DNA from 4 places in the Pseudomonas sp. 25 R 14 genome. Region 1 is predicted to be linked to each of the others. Evidence: predicted binding sites of a transcription regulator. Region 1 holds the regulator's gene; each other region holds the start of a gene.

Region 1 (6,026 bases):
CAAGGTGTACGCCTTGCTGACCATTGGTGACGGTTTAGTGGCGCAATTGCCATCACTGTTGTTATCCACAGCTGCGGCGATCATGGTGACCCGTGCGTCCGGCTCCGAAGACATGGGCAAGCAGATCAACCGCCAGATGTTTTCCTCGCCCAAGGCCCTGGCCGTGGCGGCCGGCATCATGGCGATCATGGGCATTGTGCCGGGCATGCCGCACTTCTCGTTCCTGAGCATGGCTGCCCTGGCCGGCGGCGGTGCGTACCTGTTCTGGAAGAAGCAGAACACGGTCAAGGTCCAGGCCTTGAAAGAGGTGGAACGCCAGCAGGACTTACTGCCGTCGCCGGCCCGCGCCCAGGAAACCAAGGAGTTGGGCTGGGATGACGTGACCCCGATCGACATGATCGGCCTGGAAGTCGGCTATCGCCTGATCCCGCTGGTCGACCGCAACCAGGGCGGCCAGTTGCTGGCGCGGATCAAGGGTGTGCGCAAGAAATTGTCCCAGGACCTGGGCTTCTTGATGCCCACCGTACACATTCGCGACAACCTCGACCTGGCCCCCAGTGCCTACCGTCTGACGCTGATGGGCGTGACCCTGGCCGAAGCCGAGATCTACCCGGACCGCGAGTTGGCGATCAACCCGGGCCAGGTGTTTGGCACCCTGAGCGGCATCACCGCCAAAGATCCGGCTTTTGGCCTGGACGCGGTGTGGATCGAAGTCAGCCAGCGTAGCCAGGCGCAGTCCCTGGGTTACACCGTGGTGGATGCCAGCACGGTGGTCGCCACGCACCTCAACCAGATTCTGTACAAGCACTCCCACGAGTTGATTGGCCACGAAGAAGTCCAGCAACTCATGCAATTGCTGGCCAAGGCCTCGCCAAAGCTGGCCGAAGAGCTGGTGCCGGGCATCCTGTCGTTGTCGCAGTTGCTCAAGGTGTTGCAGGCACTGTTGGCCGAGCAGGTGCCGGTACGCGACATTCGCAGCATTGCCGAGGCCGTCGCCAACAATGCCGCCAAGAGTCAAGATACTGCCGCTCTGGTGGCTGCGGTGCGCGTCGGTTTGTCGCGTGCCATCGTCCAAAGCATTGTCGGGCTTGACTCCGAGCTGCCTGTCATCACCTTGGAACCAAGGTTGGAACAAATATTGCTCAATAGTATCCAGAAGGCAGGACAAGGCCAGGAAGAGGGCGTCCTGCTGGAGCCAAGCATGGCTGAAAAGCTGCAGCGTTCGTTGATCGACGCCGCACAGCGCCAGGAGATGCAGGGCCAACCGGTGATCCTGCTGGTGGCCGGCCCCGTCCGGGCGATGTTGTCGCGGTTTGGACGCCTGGCAGTACCGAATTTGCACGTATTGGCTTATCAGGAAATTCCTGACAACAAGCAAGTGACTATCGTCGCGACAGTAGGGCCCAACGGCTGAGGTAGTGGGTTATGCAAGTAAAGCGTTTTTTCGCCGCCGATATGCGTCAGGCCATGAAGCTGGTTCGTGATGAACTGGGCGCCGACGCGGCTATTATCGGTAACCGTCGCATTGCCGGCGGTGTCGAGCTGACGGCTGCCCTGGATTACAAACCCCAGGCCTTGGCGCCGCGCGTGCCGAACATGGAACTCGAAGACGAGTTGCGCAAGACCGCCTCGCGCATTGTCTCGGCCCAGGCCGAACTGAGCATGCGTGGCGACAGCGATGCGACCACCAACCGCCAATTGTTTGCCGGCCTGCCGCTGACTGCGGCCGAGCCATTGGTTGAGCCGACCTTCGTCGAGCCGCCGCGTCCTGCTGCGCCGGCGCCGGCTGCGGCGGTCGACCAGCGCGTGTTCGACTCGATGCGTTTTGAACTCAATGGCCTGCGCGAACTGTTGGAAGTGCAGTTGGGCTCGCTGGCCTGGAACCAGTTGCAAGGCAGCAAGCCGCAACAGGCCAACCTCTGGCGTCGCCTGCAGCGCATCGGCCTGTCCGGCCCGTTGTCGCGCGACCTGCTGGAGCTGACCACCGGTATCGAAGAACCTCGCCAGGCCTGGCGCATGCTGCTGGCCCACTTGGCGCGGATGATCCAGACCCCGGAAATCGAACCCCTTGAAGAAGGTGGCGTGATTGCCATGGTCGGCCCTGCCGGCATGGGCAAGACCACCACCCTGGCCAAATTGGCCGCCCGTTATGTACTCAAGTACGGCGCGCACAATATTGCGCTGGTGAGCATGGACAGCTACCGCATCGGTGCCCAGGAGCAGCTCAAGACCCTGGGCCGGATCCTCAATGTGCCGGTGACCCATGTCGACCCGGGCCAGTCCCTGGCCAACGCCCTCGACCCGCTGCTGCGCAAACGCGTGGTGCTGATCGACACCGCGGGCCTGCAAGCCAGCGACCCGGCGTTGCGTATGCAGCTGGAAAGCCTGGCCGGACGCGGGATCAAGTCGAAAAATTACCTGGTACTTGCAACAACCAGCCAAAAACAGGTTCTGACTGCTGCGTACCACAGCTACAAGCGTTGCGGGTTGGCCGGTTGCATCCTGACTAAGCTGGATGAAACCGCAAGCCTGGGCGAAGTGTTGAGCCTTGCCATCAGCCATGAATTACCGGTCGCCTACCTGACCGACGGGCCGCGGATCCCGGATGATTTGCATCTGCCGCGCCGTCATCAACTGGTCAGCCGTGCAGTCAGTGTGCAAATGCAGGACGAACCCAGTGAAGAGGCGATGGCGGACATGTTCGCCGACCTCTATCACAACCCAGCCAAGCGGGTCGGCTGAAGGCAACATGAAACACAGTGCAATGTACCTACATCGATGGTCTGCTACCGCGGCCACCCTATGTAGCCTGCGGCTAAGCAAGACAAGGTAAAGAAAGAACATGGGCAGCATGCATCCCGTACAGGTGATCGCGGTGACCGGCGGCAAAGGTGGCGTCGGGAAAACTAACGTGTCAGTGAATTTGTCCCTGGCCCTGGCAGAGCTTGGCCGCCGTGTCATGCTGCTGGATGCCGACCTGGGACTGGCGAACGTTGACGTTCTGCTGGGACTGACCCCCAAACATACCCTGGCCGATGTCATTGAGGGCCGCTGTGAACTGCGCGATGTGCTGTTGCAGGGGCCAGGGGGGATTCGCATCGTCCCGGCCGCCTCCGGCACCCAGAGCATGGTGCATCTGAGCCCGGCGCAGCATGCCGGCCTGATCCAGGCCTTCAGTGATATCGGCGACAACCTCGACGTGCTGGTGATCGATACCGCCGCCGGGATCGGCGAGTCCGTGGTCAGCTTCGTGCGCGCCGCGCAGGAAGTGTTGCTGGTGGTCTGCGACGAACCCACCTCGATCACCGACGCCTACGCCCTGATCAAGCTGCTCAACCGCGACTACGGCATGAACCGCTTCCGCGTGCTGGCCAACATGGCCCAGAGCCCACAGGAAGGGCGCAACCTGTTCGCCAAGTTGACCAAGGTCACGGATCGCTTCCTCGATGTCGCCTTACAATACGTCGGCGCAGTTCCCTATGACGAGTGTGTGCGCAAGGCTGTGCAAAAGCAGCGTGCAGTCTATGAAGCGTTCCCTCGTTCGAAATGCGCGTTGGCGTTCAAGGCAATTGCTCAGAAGGTCGATACCTGGCCACTGCCCGCCAATCCTCGGGGGCATCTGGAGTTTTTCGTCGAGCGATTGGTGCATCAGACGAGTGCAGGACCGGTGCTATGACAGCCAGCGGCTACAACCTTTACAAAAAATCAGCGCGTGACAGCCAGGGCGAATTGATCGAGCGCTATGCGCCTCTGGTCAAGCGCATTGCCTACCACCTGCTGGCACGCCTGCCCGCCAGTGTCCAGGTCGAAGACCTGATCCAGGCGGGGATGATCGGCCTGCTCGAAGTGTCGACCAAGTACGACGCGAGCAAGGGTGCGAGTTTCGAGACGTATGCGGGTATCCGTATCCGTGGTGCGATGCTCGATGAAGTGCGTAAAGGTGATTGGGCGCCGCGTTCGGTTCACCGCAATACCCGGATGGTGAGTGACGCAATTCGCTCAATTGAAGCAAAAACCGGCCGCGACGCTAAAGATCACGAAGTTGCGGCCGAACTCCAATTGAGTCTCGACGATTACTACGGGATTTTGAACGATACCTTGGGCAGCCGCCTGTTCAGTTTCGACGACCTGCTACAGGACGGCGAACATGAAGGGCTGCACGAGGACGGCGCGAGCGCTCACCAGGAGCCTTCACGCGACCTGGAAGATGAACGCTTCCAGGGCGCCCTGGCAGAGGCGATTGCCAATCTGCCGGAACGTGAGCGACTGGTGTTGGCGCTGTACTACGACGAAGAGCTGAACCTCAAGGAAATCGGTGAGGTCCTGGGGGTCAGCGAATCGCGGGTCAGTCAGCTCCATAGCCAATGCGCGGCCCGCTTGCGGGGGCGTTTGGGAGAGTGGCGAGCGCGCTGACAGGCAGTGTGGGGACAGTGCGAGCGATAACCGCCAGGGCGCAAGCCGGGCGGGAGCGACCTGTGGTGTGCCCTAGCAGTCCTTTTTGTGTAATGCCTGTTGAATGATATGGCGCGCCCAGGTGCTGGACGCGTTTAAGACTGCTTGGAGGTCGAATTGGACAAGAACATGAAAATCCTCATCGTTGATGACTTCTCAACGATGCGGCGGATCATAAAAAACCTGTTGCGTGACCTTGGGTTCACTAACACGGTCGAGGCGGATGACGGCATTACGGCGATTCCGATCCTCAACAGCGGGAGCATCGACTTTCTGGTAACCGACTGGAACATGCCTGGCATGACCGGTATCGATCTGCTGCGCCATGTGCGCGCCGATGAAAAACTGCGCAATCTTCCGGTGTTGATGGTGACCGCCGAAGCCAAGCGTGAACAGATCATCGAAGCCGCCCAGGCCGGGGTCAACGGCTACGTGGTCAAGCCATTCACTGCATTGGCCTTGAAAGAGAAGATTGAAAAAATCTTCGAACGCATCGGTCATTGATGCTGCCACGGGGGAGCTATGGAGCATAAAGAATCATCGCAGGCCGACTTTGAATCGACCCTGAAAAAACATGCTCACCAACTCGTCGAAAGCCTGGAAAAAGGCCAGTTCGGCGACGCAGTGCAGTTGATCCATGAGCTCAACCAGACCCGCGACCGCGGCCTGTACCAGGAAGTGGGCAAGCTCACCCGTGAGTTGCACAGTGCGATCGTCAATTTCCAGATCGACCCGCACATGCCCCAGGCCGAGGAAATCTCGCAGATCACTGATGCCACCGAACGCCTGTCCTATGTGGTCAGGCTGACTGAGGCGGCAGCCAATCGCACCATGGACCTGGTGGAAAACGCCACGCCTTTGGTGAACGGCATGGCCAATGAGGCCAAGGCGTTGAGCGCTGACTGGGGGCGTTTCATGCGCCGCGAAGTGGGCGCAGAAGAATTTCGTGAGCTGGCGCGTCGGGTCGAGGGCTTCCTGTCACGCAGCGAGCAGGACAACCGCACGGTTTCCAGCAACCTCAATGACATTCTGCTGGCCCAGGATTACCAGGACCTCACCGGTCAGGTGATCAAGCGCGTGACCCTGTTGGTCACTGAAGTGGAAAGCAACTTGCTCAAACTGGTGCTGATGGCTGGCCAGGTCGACCGTTTTGCCGGCATTGAACATGACCGCGAAGCGATCCTCTCGGAAAAAGATCCACAAAAACACCTCGCCAAGGGTGAAGGTCCGCAGATTCATGCCGATAAACGTGAAGACGTTATGTCAGGTCAAGATGACGTAGACGATTTGCTGTCCAGTTTAGGCTTTTAGGTCCTGATAACGGCAAATGACGGTCGCGCCGCGCCCCGCAAGGCGCAAGACTAGGCATGAGGAGAGAAGTTTGGTTTTTCCAAATGAACGACGAATAACGACGGATTGCGCCTTGCGGGGCGCGGCCCTCCGGGTTGGAGCTGTGAGCGCGCCATGCTGCGTTGCGGAACTTGACAAGGAAACAACCCTTGCCTGCGTTCCGCGCCTTGCCTGGCCCGCTCACAGCTCCAACGCGATCCGCCATTTGCCGTTATCAGGACCTA
Region 2 (6,026 bases), on a different contig from region 1:
GGCAAACAAGCCCCGGATTTCGACGTACCAGCCGTCCTCGGCAATGGCGAAATCGTTGACAGCTTCAAGCTGTCTGAAGCCATCAAAGGCAAATACGGCCTGGTGTTCTTCTACCCGCTGGACTTCACCTTCGTCTGCCCGTCCGAGCTGATCGCCCTGGATCACCGCATGGACGACTTCAAGGCGCGTAACGTTGAAGTGGTTGCCGTTTCCATCGACTCCCATTTCACCCACAACGCCTGGCGCAACACTGCCATCAATGATGGCGGCATCGGCAAAGTCAAATACACCATGGCTGCCGACATGAAGCACGACATTGCCAAGGCCTACGACGTTGAGTCCGAAGGCGGCGTGGCATTCCGTGGCGCGTTCCTGATCGACGACAAGGGCGTTGTGCGCTCGCAGATCATCAACGACCTGCCGCTGGGCCGTAACATGGAAGAGCTGATCCGTCTGGTCGACGCTCTGCAATTCCACGAAGAGCACGGTGAAGTCTGCCCGGCCAACTGGAAAAAAGGCGACAAGGGCATGAACGCTTCGCCAGCAGGCGTTGCGGCTTACCTGACCGAGAACGCTGGCAAGCTGTAAGCCAGGTTCGCGGTAAAAAAAACCGGCCTGAGAGGGCCGGTTTTTTTATGCATGGGATTCAGGGACGCAATCAGTCGCTGAAGTCTTCCCAGCCGCCCATCTGTTTCCAGCGGTTGACGATGCCGCAGAACAGGTCGGCGGTCTTCTCGGTGTCGTAGCGAGCCGAGTGGGCTTCACGTCCGTCGAAGTCGATGCCGGCTGCCTGGCATGCCTTGGCCAATACGGTCTGGCCATAAGCCAGGCCAGCCAGGGTGGCGGTGTCAAAGCTGGAGAACGGGTGAAACGGGTTGCGCTTCATGTCCAGGCGCGCCACGGCGGCGTTGAGGAAGCCCAGGTCGAAACTGCTGTTGTGGCCGACCAGGATCGCGCGTTTGCAGCCATTGGCCTTCAACGCCTTGCGCACACCACGGAAGATGTCGGTCAGCGCAGCTTCTTCGCTGACGGCCATGCGCAACGGATGATCGAGCTTGATACCGGTGAACTCCAGGGCAGCGGCTTCGATGTTGGCGCCTTCAAACGGCTCGACGCGGAAGAAGTGGGTGTGTTCTGGATACACAAAGCCCTGTTCATCCATGCCGATGGTCGTCGCGGCAATTTCCAGCAGCGCATCGGTGGCGCAATTGAAACCGCCGGTCTCTACGTCGATAACGACAGGCAGATAGCCGCGGAAACGCTCGGCCATCGGGTGACGCGAACCGCCGCCACCGTGTTCCTGTTCGTCGTCGTAATGGTCTTCACTCACTTGTGTTCCTCCAGCAGGCGCCAGCGCAGTGTTTCACCGGCGCGCAGCGGGATAACGGTCAACTCGCCAAATGGCAGGCTGGTGGGGGCGGTCCAGTCTTCACGGACCAGGGTAATGCGGTCGGTATTCGCCGGCAGGCCGTAGAAGCGCGGGCCATTGAGGCTGGCGAAGGCCTCTAGTTTGTCCAGGGCGTTGCGCGCCTCGAAGGCCTCGGCGTACAACTCGATCGCCGCATAGGCGGTGTAGCAGCCGGCACAGCCGCAGGCCGCTTCCTTGGCGTGCTGGGCGTGGGGCGCCGAGTCGGTGCCGAGGAAAAACTTCGCGCTGCCACTGGTGGCGGCATCGAGCAACGCTACCTGGTGAGTGTTGCGCTTGAGGATCGGCAGGCAATAGAAGTGCGGCCGGATCCCGCCCACCAGCATGTGGTTGCGGTTGTACAGCAGGTGGTGCGCGGTGATGGTCGCGCCAACGTTGGCCGAGGCCTCGCTGACGAACTGCACGGCATCTGCGGTGGTGATGTGCTCGAACACCACCTTGAGGGTCGGGAACAGCTCGACCACACGGCGCATGTGTTCGTCGATGAAGATCTTCTCGCGATCGAATACATCGACATCGCCACGGGTGACTTCACCGTGGATCAGCAGCGGCATGCCCACTTCGGCCATGGCTTCGATGGCGGGCAGGATCTTGTCGATACTGGTCACGCCGGAGTCGGAGTTGGTCGTGGCACCGGCCGGGTACAGCTTGGCGGCGTGTACGAAACCGCTGGCCTTGGCCTCGCGGATTTCGGCAGGCTGGGTGCGGTCGGTCAGGTAGAGCACCATCAACGGTTCGAAGCGGCTACCGGCCGGCCGCGCAGCGAGGATGCGCTGGCGATAGGCGTCGGCTTCAGCGGCATTACGCACCGGAGGTACCAGGTTAGGCATGATGATGGCGCGGCCAAACGTGCGCGCAACATCGGCCACGGTTTGGGGCAACGCAGCACCATCGCGAAGATGAATATGCCAGTCGTCGGGACGCAGCAGGGTCAGGCGGTCGGACATTGGGGATTCCAGGCGGGTCAATCTGGTGGGAATGCTACCGGAAAAGACTCTTGCAGGCACTCGCTATCAAGTTTTGCAGGGCCCGACCGATATCCCTGGGTATGCCTTAACGATGTATGACGCCTTGATGTGTTGTAGAAACCAGTGGAGCCGCCCGTGCGCCAGCAATATCTAGCCCTGCTCAGCGTGTTCGCCAGCCTGCCCGCGATGGCCCTGACATTCCAGACGCGCCTGGAGAATATCGAGTGGAAGGTGGAAGGCGACAAGTTCGAGTGCCGCTTGAGCCAGCCGATCACCGATTTTGGTTCGGGTGAGTTTGTGCGCCGGGCCGGCGAGCAGGCAACATTCCGTCTGAAAGCCTATAACAGTGCGTTGGGTGTTGGTTCCGCAACGCTATTGGCGGCGGCGGCACCGTGGCAGCCGGGGCGCGGTGATATCAACCTTGGTGCCGTACGTGTCGGCAGCGGCGATGTGCTGTTCAACAGCTCCCAAGCCCAGGCCGGGCGCCTGTTCAATGGTTTGCTGGAGGGTCGCAGCCCCACCGTGCGCCACTATTCCCGGGACGGCGGCTATTCGGAAATCCGCCTGCTGCCGGTGCGATTCAATAAGGCCTATAGCGACTACCAGTTGTGTACCGCGAAATTGCTGCCGATGAATTTCGAGCAGGTCAAGCAGGCTGAAGTGGGCTTTCCGGGTGGTGGTATCGACCTGGATCCGGCGGCCAAGGCCAAGTTGATGGTGATGCTCGAATTCATCAAGGCCGATCCTACGGTCAACCATATCGAACTGGACGGCCATTCGGACAACAGCGGCAACCGCCTGACCAATCGCGACCTGTCCCGGCGCCGGGGCCTGGCGGTGATGGACTTCCTCAAGGCCAACGGTATTCCTGAGTCGCAGATCGTTCTGCGCTTCCACGGTGAACGTTATCCGCTGGTGCCCAATACCAATCCGGCCAACCGGGCGAAGAACCGGCGAGTGAATATTCACCTTGATCGCGTGCCTGCCCCCGAGAAACCAGCGCCCCAGGCCACGGCTCCGGCGAATGCGGCGGCGACGTCCTGAGTGCGGCCATTCGTCGCGCGCCCGACATAATCTGTCGCTTTATCTTCATTTGCTGTCGCGCCCCTGTAATTTCACGGTTTTGATCGGTAGAATCGACGCCTTTCCGTAAAACCCCGTGGAGTGATGGCATGGCCGACGTAAACAAGGTCGTTCTCGCGTATTCCGGCGGCCTGGACACTTCGGTGATCCTCAAGTGGCTGCAGGATACTTATAACTGTGAAGTGGTGACCTTCACCGCTGACCTGGGTCAGGGCGAAGAGGTCGAACCTGCACGAGCCAAGGCGCAAGCCATGGGCGTCAAAGAGATCTACATTGACGACCTGCGCGAAGAATTCGTCCGCGATTTCGTTTTCCCGATGTTTCGCGCCAACACCGTCTACGAAGGCGAGTACCTGCTGGGTACTTCCATCGCACGTCCGCTGATCGCCAAGCGCCTGATCGAAATCGCCAATGAAACCGGCGCTGACGCCATTTCCCATGGCGCCACTGGCAAGGGCAACGACCAGGTGCGTTTCGAACTGGGCGCCTATGCCTTGAAGCCTGGCGTAAAAGTGATTGCCCCTTGGCGTGAATGGGACCTGTTGTCCCGTGAAAAGCTGATGGATTACGCTGAAAAGCACGCAATCCCGATCGAACGCCACGGCAAGAAGAAGTCCCCGTACTCGATGGACGCCAACCTCCTGCACATCTCCTATGAAGGCGGCGTGCTGGAAGACACCTGGACCGAGCACGAAGAAGACATGTGGAAATGGACCGTCTCCCCGGAGAACGCTCCTGACAAGGCCCAGTACCTGGAACTGACCTACCGCAACGGCGACATCGTCGCGCTGGACGGCGTCGAAATGACCCCGGCCACCGTACTGGCGACCCTGAACCGTATCGGTGGCGAGCACGGCATTGGCCGTCTGGACATCGTGGAAAACCGTTACGTGGGCATGAAGTCCCGTGGCTGCTACGAAACCCCAGGCGGCACCATCATGCTGCGCGCTCACCGCGCCATCGAGTCCATCACCCTGGACCGCGAAGTGGCTCACCTCAAAGATGAGCTGATGCCCAAGTACGCCAGCCTGATCTACACCGGCTACTGGTGGAGCCCTGAGCGCCTGATGCTGCAACAGATGATCGATGCGTCCCAGGTCCATGTGAACGGTGTTGTGCGCCTGAAGCTGTACAAGGGCAACGTGATCGTGACCGGCCGCAAGTCCGATGAGTCGCTGTTCGATGCCAACATCGCGACCTTTGAAGAGGACGGCGGTGCCTACAATCAGGCCGATGCCGCTGGTTTCATCAAGCTCAACGCCCTGCGCATGCGCATTGCGGCCAACAAGGGCCGCAAGTTGTTCTGAAAAGCCTGAAGCCTCATAAAGAATGGTTCCTTGAAAGAGGGGCCATTTTTTTTACCTGCGATTCAGGAGGCGATTGTGTTTATCAATGTTTAATGTTCTTTTGGTCGTCGGAATTTTTGGTGTTTATTATTTTTTACATTTGATTTTTTGTGTCAGAAAGTTGGTGTTTCAGGCGAATAGTCTTATTTGTGTTTGAATTCATCCAGTTGTTTAGTAGTAAAAAGGAAGCGTTAGGTTTCGTTTGTAGAAATATCTGTCAGATAATTCCAGTTGTTGTCAGGGGGTGTTGCACGAGGGAACTTTTTGGAAACGGCTTTGGTGGCTCCGACGCCCGCCGATGCAAACCGTGCAAGGGGTATTTCCTGAAAGTGGCGTGCGTCACGTTTACTTTTCCTCGGCGATGGGGGCTTTTTTGAGTCAAGATATGTTTGCCAGCGGAAAGTTCTGAAAGGCCGAACAAAAACCGACACATCCATATAGTCGTTTTTTTGTAGGCTTATTCTCATAACTTTGTGGGCTGGGTCTCTGCTTGTCGTTACTTGGGGGGGAGTGCTATGCCAAGGAGGAAACGACTAGGCTATTGTGCTGGTTCTGAATAATTCGAACAGCGAAATTGGACTTGCCCATGAATAAAGTGCTGATCGTGGATGATCATCCCGTCATTCGTCTTGCTGTACGCATGCTAATGGAACGTCATGGTTATGAGGTCGTTGCAGAGACCGATAACGGAGTCGACGCGTTGCAACTAGCGCGGGAGCATATGCCGGATATTGTCATCCTGGATATTGGAATTCCCAAACTTGACGGTTTGGAAGTTATTTGTCGCCTGTCTTCCACAAAGCAGGCGCAACCCTTCAAGGTGCTGGTCTTGACGTCACAGGCGCCAGGCCACTTTTCCATGCGTTGCATGCAGGCTGGTGCCGCGGGCTACGTGTGCAAGCAACAGGATCTCACCGAGTTGCTGAGTGCGATCAAGGCGGTGCTGTCTGGCTACAGCTACTTCCCCAACCAGGCCCTCAACTCGGTGCGCTCCACGCAAGGCAATACCAGTGAGGCGGATATGGTCGAGCGGCTCTCAGGCCGGGAGATGATGGTGTTGCAGCAACTGGCCCAGGGCAAAACCAACAAGGAGATCGCCGACGGCATGTTCCTCAGCAACAAGACGGTGAGCACGTACAAGACACGCTTGCTGCTCAAGCTCAATGCCCGGTCCCTGGTGGACCTGATCGAGCTTGCCCAGCG
Region 3 (6,026 bases), on a different contig from region 1:
ATGGCAGGCAGCCGCGCAAGAAGCCCACCAGGGCCTCAAGCGGCGGTGCATCCGCCAACGGCGCGCGCACTTCGTCCAGTTGCTCATTGGCAAAACGGATGAATGCTTCACGGCGCAGTTCTTTCCAGTCGCTGAAGTAGTGATACACGTGGCTGCGGGATAATCCGGCATGCTCCGCCAGGTCGCGGGTGGAGACATCGGCAAAACCCTTGCTGCGAAACAGCTCCAGGGCAGCAGCAATGATCTGGTCTTTACGGTCGATACGCGACATGGGCAATTCCTTACGGGCACCGGCAGATAAGCGGCGCTTGCTTTTTGAGCGACTGCTCAAGGATACTTGAGCGGTCGCTCAATAGTAGCGCCTATTACTCCTTTGGTGCACCCATGCCATCCGTAACGCCAAACATCCTGATCGAAGAAAGCAAGAAAATCGGCCAGCAATCCGCCAGCCAAACCCTCAAGGCAATCGCCAAGGCCTATCCCGGCAAGCTGTTCTGCACGCTGTCACTGGTCGCGCTGGAGAACGCATTGCTGCTGGCCTATCCCCTGTTTGCCGGTTTTGCGGTGGACTCGATCCTGCGCGGCGATGCCGGCAGTGCGTTGTTCTATGCGGCGGTGGTGATGGCTTTCTGGGTAGTCGGTGCCGCACGCCGGGCCCTGGATACCCGCACCTTCACCCGGATCTACGCCGATCTTGCCGTACCGGTGATTCTCAATCAGCGCCTGCAAAATCACAGCACGTCAAAGGCCGCCGCGCGGGTGGTGCTGGCGCGGGACTTTGTCGACTTCTTCGAAAAACATGTGCCAATTATTGCAACGGCCTTGGTGTCCATCGTCGGTGCAGCCGTGATGTTATTGGTGATTGAACCTTGGGTTGGCCTGGCTTGCTTTGCCGCGCTGGCGATATGCATCACCCTGCTGCCGCGCTTTGCCCGTCGTAACGAGCAACTGCACGAACGGTTGAACAACCGCCTGGAGAAGGAGATCGGCCTGGTAGAGAAAGTCGGCGCCCAAACCCTTCGACGCCATTATCAACTGCTGTCGCGCCTGCGGATCTGGCTGTCGGACCGCGAGGCCGCTGCCTACCTGTTCATCGGCGCGTTGGCCGCGCTGCTGTTTATCGTCGCGATCAGCCAACTGGCCTTGTCGCCGGCGGTCAAGGCCGGCCATATCTATGCAGTGATGACCTATCTGTGGACCTTTGTCAGCAGCCTCGACGAAGCGCCAGGGATGGTTGATCAACTGGCGCGGCTCAAGGACATCGGCAAACGGGTGGACCCGGGGCTGGGGGACTGATCAGCCTTAGCGGAACCGATCCACTTCCTGGCGCAACCCTGCCGCCAGGGTCTCCAGTTCCCTGGCGGTAACGGCCAGGTTCGACACCACTTCACGCTGTTCGCTGTTGGCCAGGGCGATGCTCTGCAGGTTGCTGCTGAGCAGGGTTGCGGTGCTGCTCTGCTCCTGGGTGGCGGTGGTGATCGCGGCAAACTGCTGGCCGGCCGAGCGGCTTTGTTCGTCAATGCGCGCCAGGGCCGACGCGACGTCGGCATTGCGCGACAGGCCTTCCTGCATCAGCACATTGCCCTGCTCCATGGTGCTGATGGCATTGCCGGTTTCCTGCTGGATGCTCTGGATCATCCCGGAAATTTCATCGGTGGCCTGACGGGTACGCGACGCCAGGTTGCGCACTTCATCGGCGACCACCGCAAACCCACGCCCTTGCTCCCCGGCCCTTGCCGCCTCGATGGCGGCGTTGAGCGCCAGCAGGTTGGTCTGGTCGGCAATCGAGGTGATCACCCCGACGATGCCGCCGATTTCCTGGGAGCGCTGGCCCAGGGTATTGATCACCGTGGCCGTGCTGTTAAGTGCCGTGGCGATATGTTCCAGGGACGACGACGCCTCCTGCATCGAATCACGCCCGATGCGGGTCTGCTGCGCATTTTCCTGGGCCAGGCGTTCGGTATTGCCCATGTTGTCGGCGATGTTCAACGAGGTCGCGCTGAACTCTTCCACCGCGCCGGCCATGCTGGTGATCTCGCCGGACTGCTGCTCCATGCCTTCATAGGCCCCACCCGAAAGGCCCGACAGCGCCTGGGCACGGCTATTGACCTCCTCGGCCGCCTTGCGGATATGCGAGACCATGGTCGACAGGGCCTCGCCCATCTGGTTGAAACTGCGCGCCAGTTGACCGATTTCGTCATGGCTGGACACATTCAGCCGCGCACTCAGATCACCCGCGCCCAGGGCCTCGGCCTGGCGCACCAGATCGCCCAGGGGCTGCAGTTTGCTGCGCAGCAACCAGACCGCAGCACCCACGGCCAGCAGCATCGCCAACACACTGCCGATTACCAGGCGGATGCCCACTGCCCAGGTCACGGCACGAATCTCGGCCTTGGGCATGCTCGCCACTACCGACCACGGGCCGCCGTCAAACGGCACTGCAACGCTGTAGAAGTCTTCACTCTGGTCGCTCCAGAAACGCCCCTGGCCAGGCTTTTGCGCCAACTCCAGGATCACGGGAACCGCCTGCTCCAACGCCTGCACACCGGCAGGCGGCACCAGCCAGTGTTTTTGCTCGTCCAGCAGCGCCAGCGAGCCGGTCTGGCCAATGCGGAAACGCTTGAGGTTGGCGAACTGGGCGTTCTGCGCATCGGTGTAGTCAAAGCCGATAAACAACACCGCGATCACCTTGCCGCTGGCATCGCGTACCGGGCTGTACTGGGTCATGTAGGAACGTTCGAACAGCACCGCGCGGCCAATGTAGCTCTGCCCGGCGAGCAGACGCTGGTAGGCCGGCCCCTGGCGATCCAGCACCGTGCCGATGGCGCGGTTACCGTCCTGTTTGGTCAGGGAGGTGCTGATGCGGATGAAATCTTCGCCACTGCGCACAAACACCGTGGCCACGCCGCCGGACATCTGCTTGAACTCATCGACGTCGTCGAAGTTGTTGTTCAGCGCTTCATCGCCCAGGTACAGGCTCGGGGTCTGCACCCCGGCCACGTTCACCCTCTGCTCGGGACGTACGCTCAAGCCGGCGCCGAAGCGCTTTTCAAACAGCCCGCTCAAACGCTGGGTGCTTTCGCGCAAGGTGCTGTGGAAGGTATTGAGTTGGTCGGCGAGCAAACGCGCTTCGCTGGCCAGGTGTTCTTCGCGGGTCTGCAGGTTGGCCGAATCGAGGGAGCGCAGGGCAAACACGGTGCTGCCGCTGATCACGACAGCCAATATGACCGCCAGGGCAAGGCCCAGTTGCGAAGCTATGCGGGCGCGGGGTTGAGACATGACAGCTCCTGGCCGAGGCCGGATCATCCTGATCTCATAGCGCTAATCGGCGAATTTCTTGAAATAGGGGGCACGCTGGGCCGCGGCGTATTGGCGGCTCCGACACCCCTTACTTCGGCGGCCTGGATCAATACTTGAGCAAATCACAGGGGTATCACCCAAACACATTGTTTGCGGGCGCTGCATCGATTCAGTCGAGTTGCTCGACTGCCGGCAATTCCATGGCCCGAACCTCGCTTTGCAGGAAGTCCGACAACCGGCGCAGACGCTCACCGCCGGGGCGAGTCTTCGGCCAGACCAGGTAATAGCCTTCGCCGCTGGCCACTGCGGTCGGCCACGGCAGGCTCAAGCGTCCCTGGGCGACATCTTCGGCCACCATCAGCAGATCGCCCATGGACACACCATAGCCCCGGGCAGCGGCAATCATGCCCAACTCCAGCGTATCGAACACCTGCCCGCCCTTGATCGCCACCCGTGCGGCCAATCCCGTGCGTTGCAGCCAACGCCGCCAGTCACGGCGATCCGGCGTGGGGTGCAGCAGTTCAGCGCTGGCCAGGCGCTCCACATCCCAGGGGCCATCGTTGAGCAAATTCGGGGCGCCTACCGGGATCAGCAACTCGGGAAACAGGTAACTGGCCTCCCAGTCCGCAGGAAAATGCCCATCGCTGAGCAGGACCGCGCAGTCGAACGGCTCCTGATTGAAGTCCACTTCATCGATGCTCATCCACGCGCTGGTCAACTGCACCTCATTACCAGGCTGTAGGTGCCGGAAGCGACTCAACCGCGCCAGCAACCAACGCATGGTCAAGGTGGACGGGGCCTTCATGCGCAGGATGTCATCTTCGGCATTCAAGGTATGGCAGGCGCGCTCCAGGGCGGCAAACCCTTCACGCACGCCCGGCAGCAGCAGGCGTGCCGACTCGGTGAGCTGCAAGGTGCGCCCGCTGCGCTGGAACAGGCGACAGGCGAAGTGCTCTTCCAGGGTGCGGATATGCCGGCTGACCGCACTTTGGGTAATTGACAACTCCTCGGCCGCGCGGGTGAAGGAGTTGTGCCGGGAGGCAGCTTCAAATGCGCGCAAGGCATACAGCGGAGGAAGACGGCGAGACATGAGGAAAACTCCGACGGCACGATCCCGAAACCCTACCAGAATCATCCTTGCATGAGTTTTAATCATGCGAACGATCGCATTTATCCCTTTGTGCAAAGCGCTGAGAGCGCCGAGAATCAACCCTTGCACCCCTTCCTGAATTATTGAGCGTGATGATCATGCAGCATCCGGCGCGTACCGAACTCTGGGCCATTCTGCGGCTGTCAGGGCCGTTGATTGCCTCACAGTTGGCGCACATGCTGATGGTGCTGACCGACACCCTGATGATGGCCCGCCTGAGCCCCGAAGCCCTGGCCGGCGGCGGGCTGGGTGCGGCGAGCTATTCGTTTGTGTCGATCTTTTGCATCGGCGTGATTGCCGCCGTGGGCACCCTGGTCGCTATTCGCCAGGGCGCCGGTGACATCGAAGGAGCCACCCGCCTGACCCAGGCCGGGCTCTGGCTGGCCTGGCTGATGGCGCTGGTAGCCGGCTTGCTGCTGTGGAACCTCAAGCCAGTGCTGCTGCTGTTCGGCCAGACCGAAACCAACGTGCAGTCGGCCGGCCAGTTCCTGATGATCCTGCCGTTCGCCCTGCCCGGCTACCTGACGTTCATGGCCCTGCGCGGCTTCACCAGCGCCATCGGCAAAGCCACGCCGGTAATGGTGATCAGCCTGTGCGGCACGGTGATCAACTACCTGCTCAACCATGCATTGATCGAAGGCATGTTCGGCCTGCCCAAGCTGGGCCTGATGGGCATTGGCCTGGTCACCGCGATTGTCGCCAACTGCATGGCCCTGGCGCTGTTGTGGTACATCAAATACAACCGTGCCTACGCGGCCTATCCACTGGGCAAGGGCCTGCTGCGGCCCAACCTGCACTATTTGCGCGAGCTGTGGCGCCTGGGCCTGCCGATTGGCGGCACCTATGCGGTGGAAGTCGGGTTGTTCGCCTTCGCTGCGCTGTGCATGGGCACCATGGGCAGTACGCAGTTGGCTGCGCATCAGATCGCCCTGCAAATCGTCTCGGTGGCGTTCATGGTGCCGGCGGGCATGTCCTATGCCGTGACCATGCGCATCGGCTTGCACTACGGCGGCGGTCAGTTACTCGACGCACGGCTGGCCGGGCGGGTCGGGATTACCTTTGGCGCGACGGTAATGTTGGGGTTCGCCATGGTGTTCTGGCTGTTCTCGGACCCGCTGATCGGCCTGTTCCTGGACCATGACGACCCAGCCTTTGCCCAGGTGATCAGCCTGGCCGTCAGCCTGTTGGCCGTGGCTGCGTGGTTCGAGCTGTTCGATGGCGTGCAGACCATCGCCATGGGCTGCATTCGTGGGCTCAAGGATGCCAAGACCACTTTCCTCGTCGGCCTGGGTTGCTACTGGTTGATTGGCGCACCGGCGGCCTGGTTGATGGCGTTTACCCTGGACTGGGGACCGACTGGCGTATGGTGGGGCTTGGCCCTGGGCCTGGCCTGTGCGGCGATTACCCTGACGTGGGCGTTTGAAAGAAAGATGAAGCGGATGATTGCCCAGGAACCGCAAATCGACACGGCCCCACAGCCGAACTGAAGCATGGACTCGGTCAATGTGGGAGCTGGCTTGCCTGCTCCCACATTTTTGATTGGGTTTACAGGGTTAGATCACCTCACCCAACAACG
Region 4 (6,026 bases), on a different contig from region 1:
GTCAGCGACTTATTTTCAGTGGCGAGCTTAACCGAATAGGGGAGGCGTAGCGAAAGCGAGTCTTAATAGGGCGTCTAGTCGCTGGGAATAGACCCGAAACCGGGCGATCTATCCATGGGCAGGTTGAAGGTTGGGTAACACTAACTGGAGGACCGAACCGACTACCGTTGAAAAGTTAGCGGATGACCTGTGGATCGGAGTGAAAGGCTAATCAAGCTCGGAGATAGCTGGTTCTCCTCGAAAGCTATTTAGGTAGCGCCTCATGTATCACTGTAGGGGGTAGAGCACTGTTTCGGCTAGGGGGTCATCCCGACTTACCAAACCGATGCAAACTCCGAATACCTACAAGTGCCGAGCATGGGAGACACACGGCGGGTGCTAACGTCCGTCGTGAAAAGGGAAACAACCCAGACCGTCAGCTAAGGTCCCAAAGTTATGGTTAAGTGGGAAACGATGTGGGAAGGCTTAGACAGCTAGGAGGTTGGCTTAGAAGCAGCCACCCTTTAAAGAAAGCGTAATAGCTCACTAGTCGAGTCGGCCTGCGCGGAAGATGTAACGGGGCTCAAACCATACACCGAAGCTACGGGTATCATCTTCGGATGATGCGGTAGAGGAGCGTTCTGTAAGCCTGTGAAGGTGAGTTGAGAAGCTTGCTGGAGGTATCAGAAGTGCGAATGCTGACATGAGTAACGACAATGGGTGTGAAAAACACCCACGCCGAAAGACCAAGGTTTCCTGCGCAACGTTAATCGACGCAGGGTTAGTCGGTCCCTAAGGCGAGGCTGAAAAGCGTAGTCGATGGAAAACAGGTTAATATTCCTGTACTTCTGGTTATTGCGATGGAGGGACGGAGAAGGCTAGGCCAGCTTGGCGTTGGTTGTCCAAGTTTAAGGTGGTAGGCTGGAATCTTAGGTAAATCCGGGATTCTAAGGCCGAGAGCTGATGACGAGTTACTCTTTGAGTGACGAAGTGGTTGATGCCATGCTTCCAAGAAAAGCTTCTAAGCTTCAGGTAACCAGGAACCGTACCCCAAACCGACACAGGTGGTTGGGTAGAGAATACCAAGGCGCTTGAGAGAACTCGGGTGAAGGAACTAGGCAAAATGGCACCGTAACTTCGGGAGAAGGTGCGCCGGTGAGGGTGAAGGACTTGCTCCGTAAGCTCATGCCGGTCGAAGATACCAGGCCGCTGCGACTGTTTATTAAAAACACAGCACTCTGCAAACACGAAAGTGGACGTATAGGGTGTGACGCCTGCCCGGTGCCGGAAGGTTAATTGATGGGGTTAGCTAACGCGAAGCTCTTGATCGAAGCCCCGGTAAACGGCGGCCGTAACTATAACGGTCCTAAGGTAGCGAAATTCCTTGTCGGGTAAGTTCCGACCTGCACGAATGGCGTAACGATGGCGGCGCTGTCTCCACCCGAGACTCAGTGAAATTGAAATCGCTGTGAAGATGCAGTGTATCCGCGGCTAGACGGAAAGACCCCGTGAACCTTTACTATAGCTTTGCACTGGACTTTGAATTTGCTTGTGTAGGATAGGTGGGAGGCTTTGAAGCGTGGACGCCAGTTCGCGTGGAGCCAACCTTGAAATACCACCCTGGCAACTTTGAGGTTCTAACTCAGGTCCGTTATCCGGATCGAGGACAGTGTATGGTGGGTAGTTTGACTGGGGCGGTCTCCTCCTAAAGAGTAACGGAGGAGTACGAAGGTGCGCTCAGACCGGTCGGAAATCGGTCGTAGAGTATAAAGGCAAAAGCGCGCTTGACTGCGAGACAGACACGTCGAGCAGGTACGAAAGTAGGTCTTAGTGATCCGGTGGTTCTGTATGGAAGGGCCATCGCTCAACGGATAAAAGGTACTCCGGGGATAACAGGCTGATACCGCCCAAGAGTTCATATCGACGGCGGTGTTTGGCACCTCGATGTCGGCTCATCACATCCTGGGGCTGAAGCCGGTCCCAAGGGTATGGCTGTTCGCCATTTAAAGTGGTACGCGAGCTGGGTTTAGAACGTCGTGAGACAGTTCGGTCCCTATCTGCCGTGGACGTTTGAGATTTGAGAGGGGCTGCTCCTAGTACGAGAGGACCGGAGTGGACGAACCTCTGGTGTTCCGGTTGTCACGCCAGTGGCATTGCCGGGTAGCTATGTTCGGAATAGATAACCGCTGAAAGCATCTAAGCGGGAAACTAGCCTCAAGATGAGATCTCACTGGAACCTTGAGTTCCCTGAAGGGCCGTCGAAGACTACGACGTTGATAGGTTGGGTGTGTAAGCGCTGTGAGGCGTTGAGCTAACCAATACTAATTGCCCGTGAGGCTTGACCATATAACACCCAAGCAATTTGACTACTCGAAAGAGCATCAGATTGCGGTGTGTGAAGACGAAATGAACCGAAAGTTCGATTCTCACAAAACACCGAATTCTATTACATACCCAATTTGCTGAAGCGAGGCCAACTGGTCACGACTCAGTACCCGAATTTCTTGACGACCATAGAGCATTGGAACCACCTGATCCCATCCCGAACTCAGCAGTGAAACGATGCATCGCCGATGGTAGTGTGGGGTTTCCCCATGTGAGAGTAGGTCATCGTCAAGATTAAATTCCAGAACCCCTGTTTGCTTACGCAGACAGGGGTTTTGTTTATGTAGAAGTCCATGAATTTCACCGGGCCGTTGCTAGCGCAACGCTCTGGTACACAGAATTTCTTGACGACCATAGAGCATTGGAACCACCTGATCCCATCCCGAACTCAGCAGTGAAACGATGCATCGCCGATGGTAGTGTGGGGTTTCCCCATGTGAGAGTAGGTCATCGTCAAGATCAAATTCCTAAACCCCCGTCTGCTAACGCAGGCGGGGGTTTTGTCGTTTTGGGGCCTAAGTGTTCTAGCCTGACCGCCTGTCGATTTCATACATAAAAAGAAGATGTATCCCACAAATTTCTAAGATTTATCCAGTCTCGGCCGAAAGCCTGATGAGCCATGCGTGCACCGAAATAGAGCGGTCGTAGAGTCCGCCTATACCGTACATGGAAAGTTGCATTCGGCACGCTCACCCCCTTTTGGCAAAAAGAAGTCGATGAAATGAATCTCAAGTTCAGTCATAAAATTCTGTTGGCCGCGTCAGGCGTCGTGGTTTTGGCCTTCGCGCTCTTCACGTTGTACAACGACTACCTGCAGCGCAATACCATCAAGCAAAACCTGGAGTCATCCATCCAGCAGTCAGGTGACCTGACTGCCAGCAGCGTGCAGAACTGGCTCAGTGGTCGGGTGCTGGTCCTGGAAAACCTTGCGCAGAACGTTGCTCACCAAGGCAGCAATGCCGACCTTCCCGGTCTGGTTGATCAGCCGGCATTCACCTCGAACTTTCAGTTCACCTATGTCGGTTCAACCAACGGCGTCTTCACTCAGCGCCCTGACGCGAAAATGCCTGACGGCTACGATCCACGTCAGCGCCCCTGGTACAAGCAGGCTGTTGCTGCCGACAAACCCATGCTGACGCCGCCTTATAAGGCCGCCGTCGGCGGTTTGATCGTCACCATCGCGATGCCGGTCAAGAAGAATGGTGAACTGCTCGGTGTGGTCGGTGGCGACTTGAGCCTACAAACCCTGGTGAAGATCATCAACTCGGTAGACTTCGGTGGCATTGGCCATGCATTCCTGGTCAGTGGCGACGGGCAGGTGATCGTCAGTCCCGACCAGGACCACGTGATGAAAAACCTCAAGGACATCTATCCAGGCAGCAACGTCCGTATTGAGAAGGTTAATCAGGACGTCGTCCTCAATGGCCAGGACCGTATTCTGTCCTTTACCCCGATCAGCGACTTGCCGGGCGCTGACTGGTACATAGGCCTGTCGATCGACAAAGACAAAGCCTACGCACCCCTGAGTAAATTCCGCACCTCCGCTTTGATCGCGATGTTCATTGCCGTCACAGCGATTGCCGTGTTGCTGAGCTTGTTGATTCAGGTGCTGATGCGTCCCCTGACAACTATGGGCCGTGCGATGCAGGACATTGCCCAGGGTGAGGGCGACCTGACCCGCCGCCTGGCTGTGGAAAGCAAAGATGAGTTTGGCGAGCTGGGTGGCGCGTTCAACCAGTTTGTCGAACGCATTCATGCCTCCATCAGTGAAGTGTCTTCAGCAACGAGGCATGTGCACGATCTTTCCCAGCGAGTGATGGCATCGTCCAACGCCTCGATTATCGGCTCTGACGAGCAGAGCGCCCGTACCAACAGCGTTGCTGCGGCCATTAACGAACTGGGTGCCGCCACCCAGGAAATCGCCCGTAACGCCGCTGACGCCTCGCAACACGCCAGTGGCGCCAGTGAGCAAGCCGATGACGGTCGTCAAGTGGTGGAGAAAACCATCCTGGCGATGTCCGAGCTGTCGCAGAAGATCAGCCTGTCCTGCACGCAGATCGAAACGCTGAATGCCAGTACCGATAACATCGGCCACATTCTTGATGTGATCAAGGGCATCTCCCAGCAAACCAACCTGCTGGCCCTCAACGCCGCGATTGAGGCTGCCCGTGCCGGTGAAGCCGGCCGTGGTTTTGCCGTAGTGGCCGACGAAGTCCGCAACCTGGCGCACCGTACCCAGGAGTCGGCGGAGGAGATTCACAAGATGATCACCTCGCTGCAGATCGGTTCACGCGAAGCGGTCACCACGATGAACGCCAGCCAGGTGTCCAGCGAAGAAAGTGTTGAGGTCGCCAACCAGGCGGGTGAACGCTTGATCAGCGTGACTCAGCGAATCGTCGAGATTGATGGCATGAACCAGTCGGTGGCGGCAGCCACTGAGGAACAGACTGCCGTGGTGGAGACGCTCAATGTTGATATCAACCAGATCAACCTGTTGAACCAGCAAGGTGTGGCCAATCTCAACGAGACCTTGAAAGACTGTGATGCGCTGTCACAACAAGCCAATCGCTTGAAGCAACTGGTCGACAGTTTCAAGATCTGATCAGCCTGCGGTAAACATGGCGTAGTGCAGCAATGCACTGCGCCATTTTTTTCAGCCAAGCAACCGACGCACGTTATCCAGTGCACTGTCGGCGAACCCCTGGATGAACTGTTCAAATCCCTCTTTATCGCCGGCATCAAGAGGCTCGGCGATGATGGTCCAGGTCGCACGCGCCAGGTTCTCCCCAAGCGACTCGACGCTCATCGCCGCCCACAGCCGGGCCACGCCCAAGGTGTTATAGATCGTGGTCCAGGTCATGTGCATCGCCAGCGCATCGTAACTGTTGAGCTGTTCCACGACGATATTGCCATCGTGGAAGCGTTTTTTACGTAGCGATCCCACACCGCTGCCCGTCATTGTGATGCGTGCCAGGGCAGGAATAAACGCGTCAAACCCCTCGAATCGACCTACGACCCGCCACAGGTTGGCGGCGCTGCCGGCAGTCACCACTGATGACACCAGCGGCTTGCCTTGGGGGTTTTTGATCAACGTATCGGGTTGTAGCTGTCTCATAAGTTTTTCCTGGTGGCGGGGCTCACAGAAAGCCGATGGCGTTGAGGTACTGGCATCCTCTGCGTAACAACGCGGGTTCTTTTTCGGGATACTGCGCACCCATCTGCTCGACGCCATGGCGTGCGTTCTCATGGCGAATCATTGAAATGTCGCCAATATCCTCTCCCTGCCCATTGAGGTAGAACCCGAGCACTCCGAAAAGGGCATTCTCGCGACCCACTTCGCGCAGATGGTGTTGCCAATCCGCTACGCTCACCAACTCGAACGCATGACCTGCCTGGCGAAACGACTCCACGTAGGTTTCCCACCTCAAAGGCTGCGGATTGTGCAGGTTGAAGACGCTGCGTTCGGCAACGCAGTTGCCACTGTGGAAGGCAATGAAACGCGCCAGGAAATCCACCGGCATCAGATCGAAGTTCAATCCCAGGCGTGGCACCCGGCCCAACTGCAGCGAGCCCTTGAGCATCAGCATCAAGCGGTTTTTGTGCGGTTGGCAGACGCCGTTGCGGCTATTGAAACTGATGTTCCCGGGTCGATAGATATTGAT

The links. The regulator FliA, encoded in region 1, starts transcription of late flagellar genes. The targets are predictions, from matches to a motif close to CTAAAGTTTNNNNNNNNNNNGCCGNTAA.
Region 2: a site for FliA is predicted at 2,439-2,466, ahead of BFQ03_RS23525 (flagellar protein MotY). Genes of this name have one in related genera too.
Region 3: a site for FliA is predicted at 3,391-3,418, ahead of BFQ03_RS17000 (methyl-accepting chemotaxis protein). Genes of this name have one in related genera too.
Region 4: a site for FliA is predicted at 2,945-2,972, ahead of BFQ03_RS21325 (methyl-accepting chemotaxis protein). Genes of this name have one in related genera too.

Annotation. Positions count from the first base shown of each region.
Region 1 covers NZ_CVTS01000014.1:871-6,896, reverse strand. The annotation lists gene flhA (flagellar biosynthesis protein FlhA) at 1-1,414, shown strand, start outside; gene flhF (flagellar biosynthesis GTPase FlhF) at 1,426-2,742, shown strand; gene fleN (flagellar synthesis regulator FleN) at 2,843-3,676, shown strand; gene fliA (RNA polymerase sigma factor FliA) at 3,673-4,413, shown strand; gene BFQ03_RS02420 (chemotaxis response regulator CheY) at 4,582-4,956, shown strand; gene BFQ03_RS02415 (protein phosphatase CheZ) at 4,975-5,763, shown strand.
Region 2 covers NZ_CVTS01000065.1:45,832-51,857, reverse strand. The annotation lists gene BFQ03_RS23540 (peroxiredoxin) at 1-588, shown strand, start outside; gene rnt (ribonuclease T) at 659-1,330, opposite strand; gene pyrC (dihydroorotase) at 1,327-2,373, opposite strand; gene BFQ03_RS23525 (flagellar protein MotY) at 2,530-3,438, shown strand; gene BFQ03_RS23520 (argininosuccinate synthase) at 3,567-4,784, shown strand; gene BFQ03_RS23515 (response regulator transcription factor) at 5,410-6,026, shown strand, end outside.
Region 3 covers NZ_CVTS01000049.1:34,104-40,129, forward strand. The annotation lists gene BFQ03_RS16990 (TetR/AcrR family transcriptional regulator) at 1-271, opposite strand, end outside; gene BFQ03_RS16995 (ABC transporter six-transmembrane domain-containing protein) at 385-1,296, shown strand; gene BFQ03_RS17000 (methyl-accepting chemotaxis protein) at 1,303-3,279, opposite strand; gene BFQ03_RS17005 (LysR substrate-binding domain-containing protein) at 3,470-4,390, opposite strand; gene BFQ03_RS17010 (NorM family multidrug efflux MATE transporter) at 4,543-5,937, shown strand; gene BFQ03_RS17015 (putative bifunctional diguanylate cyclase/phosphodiesterase) at 6,004-6,026, opposite strand, start outside.
Region 4 covers NZ_CVTS01000061.1:15,201-21,226, reverse strand. The annotation lists rRNA gene BFQ03_RS21340 (23S ribosomal RNA) at 1-2,325, shown strand, start outside; rRNA gene rrf (5S ribosomal RNA) at 2,483-2,598, shown strand; rRNA gene rrf (5S ribosomal RNA) at 2,708-2,823, shown strand; gene BFQ03_RS21325 (methyl-accepting chemotaxis protein) at 3,086-4,966, shown strand; gene BFQ03_RS21320 (SRPBCC family protein) at 5,018-5,479, opposite strand; gene BFQ03_RS21315 (amino acid adenylation domain-containing protein) at 5,502-6,026, opposite strand, start outside.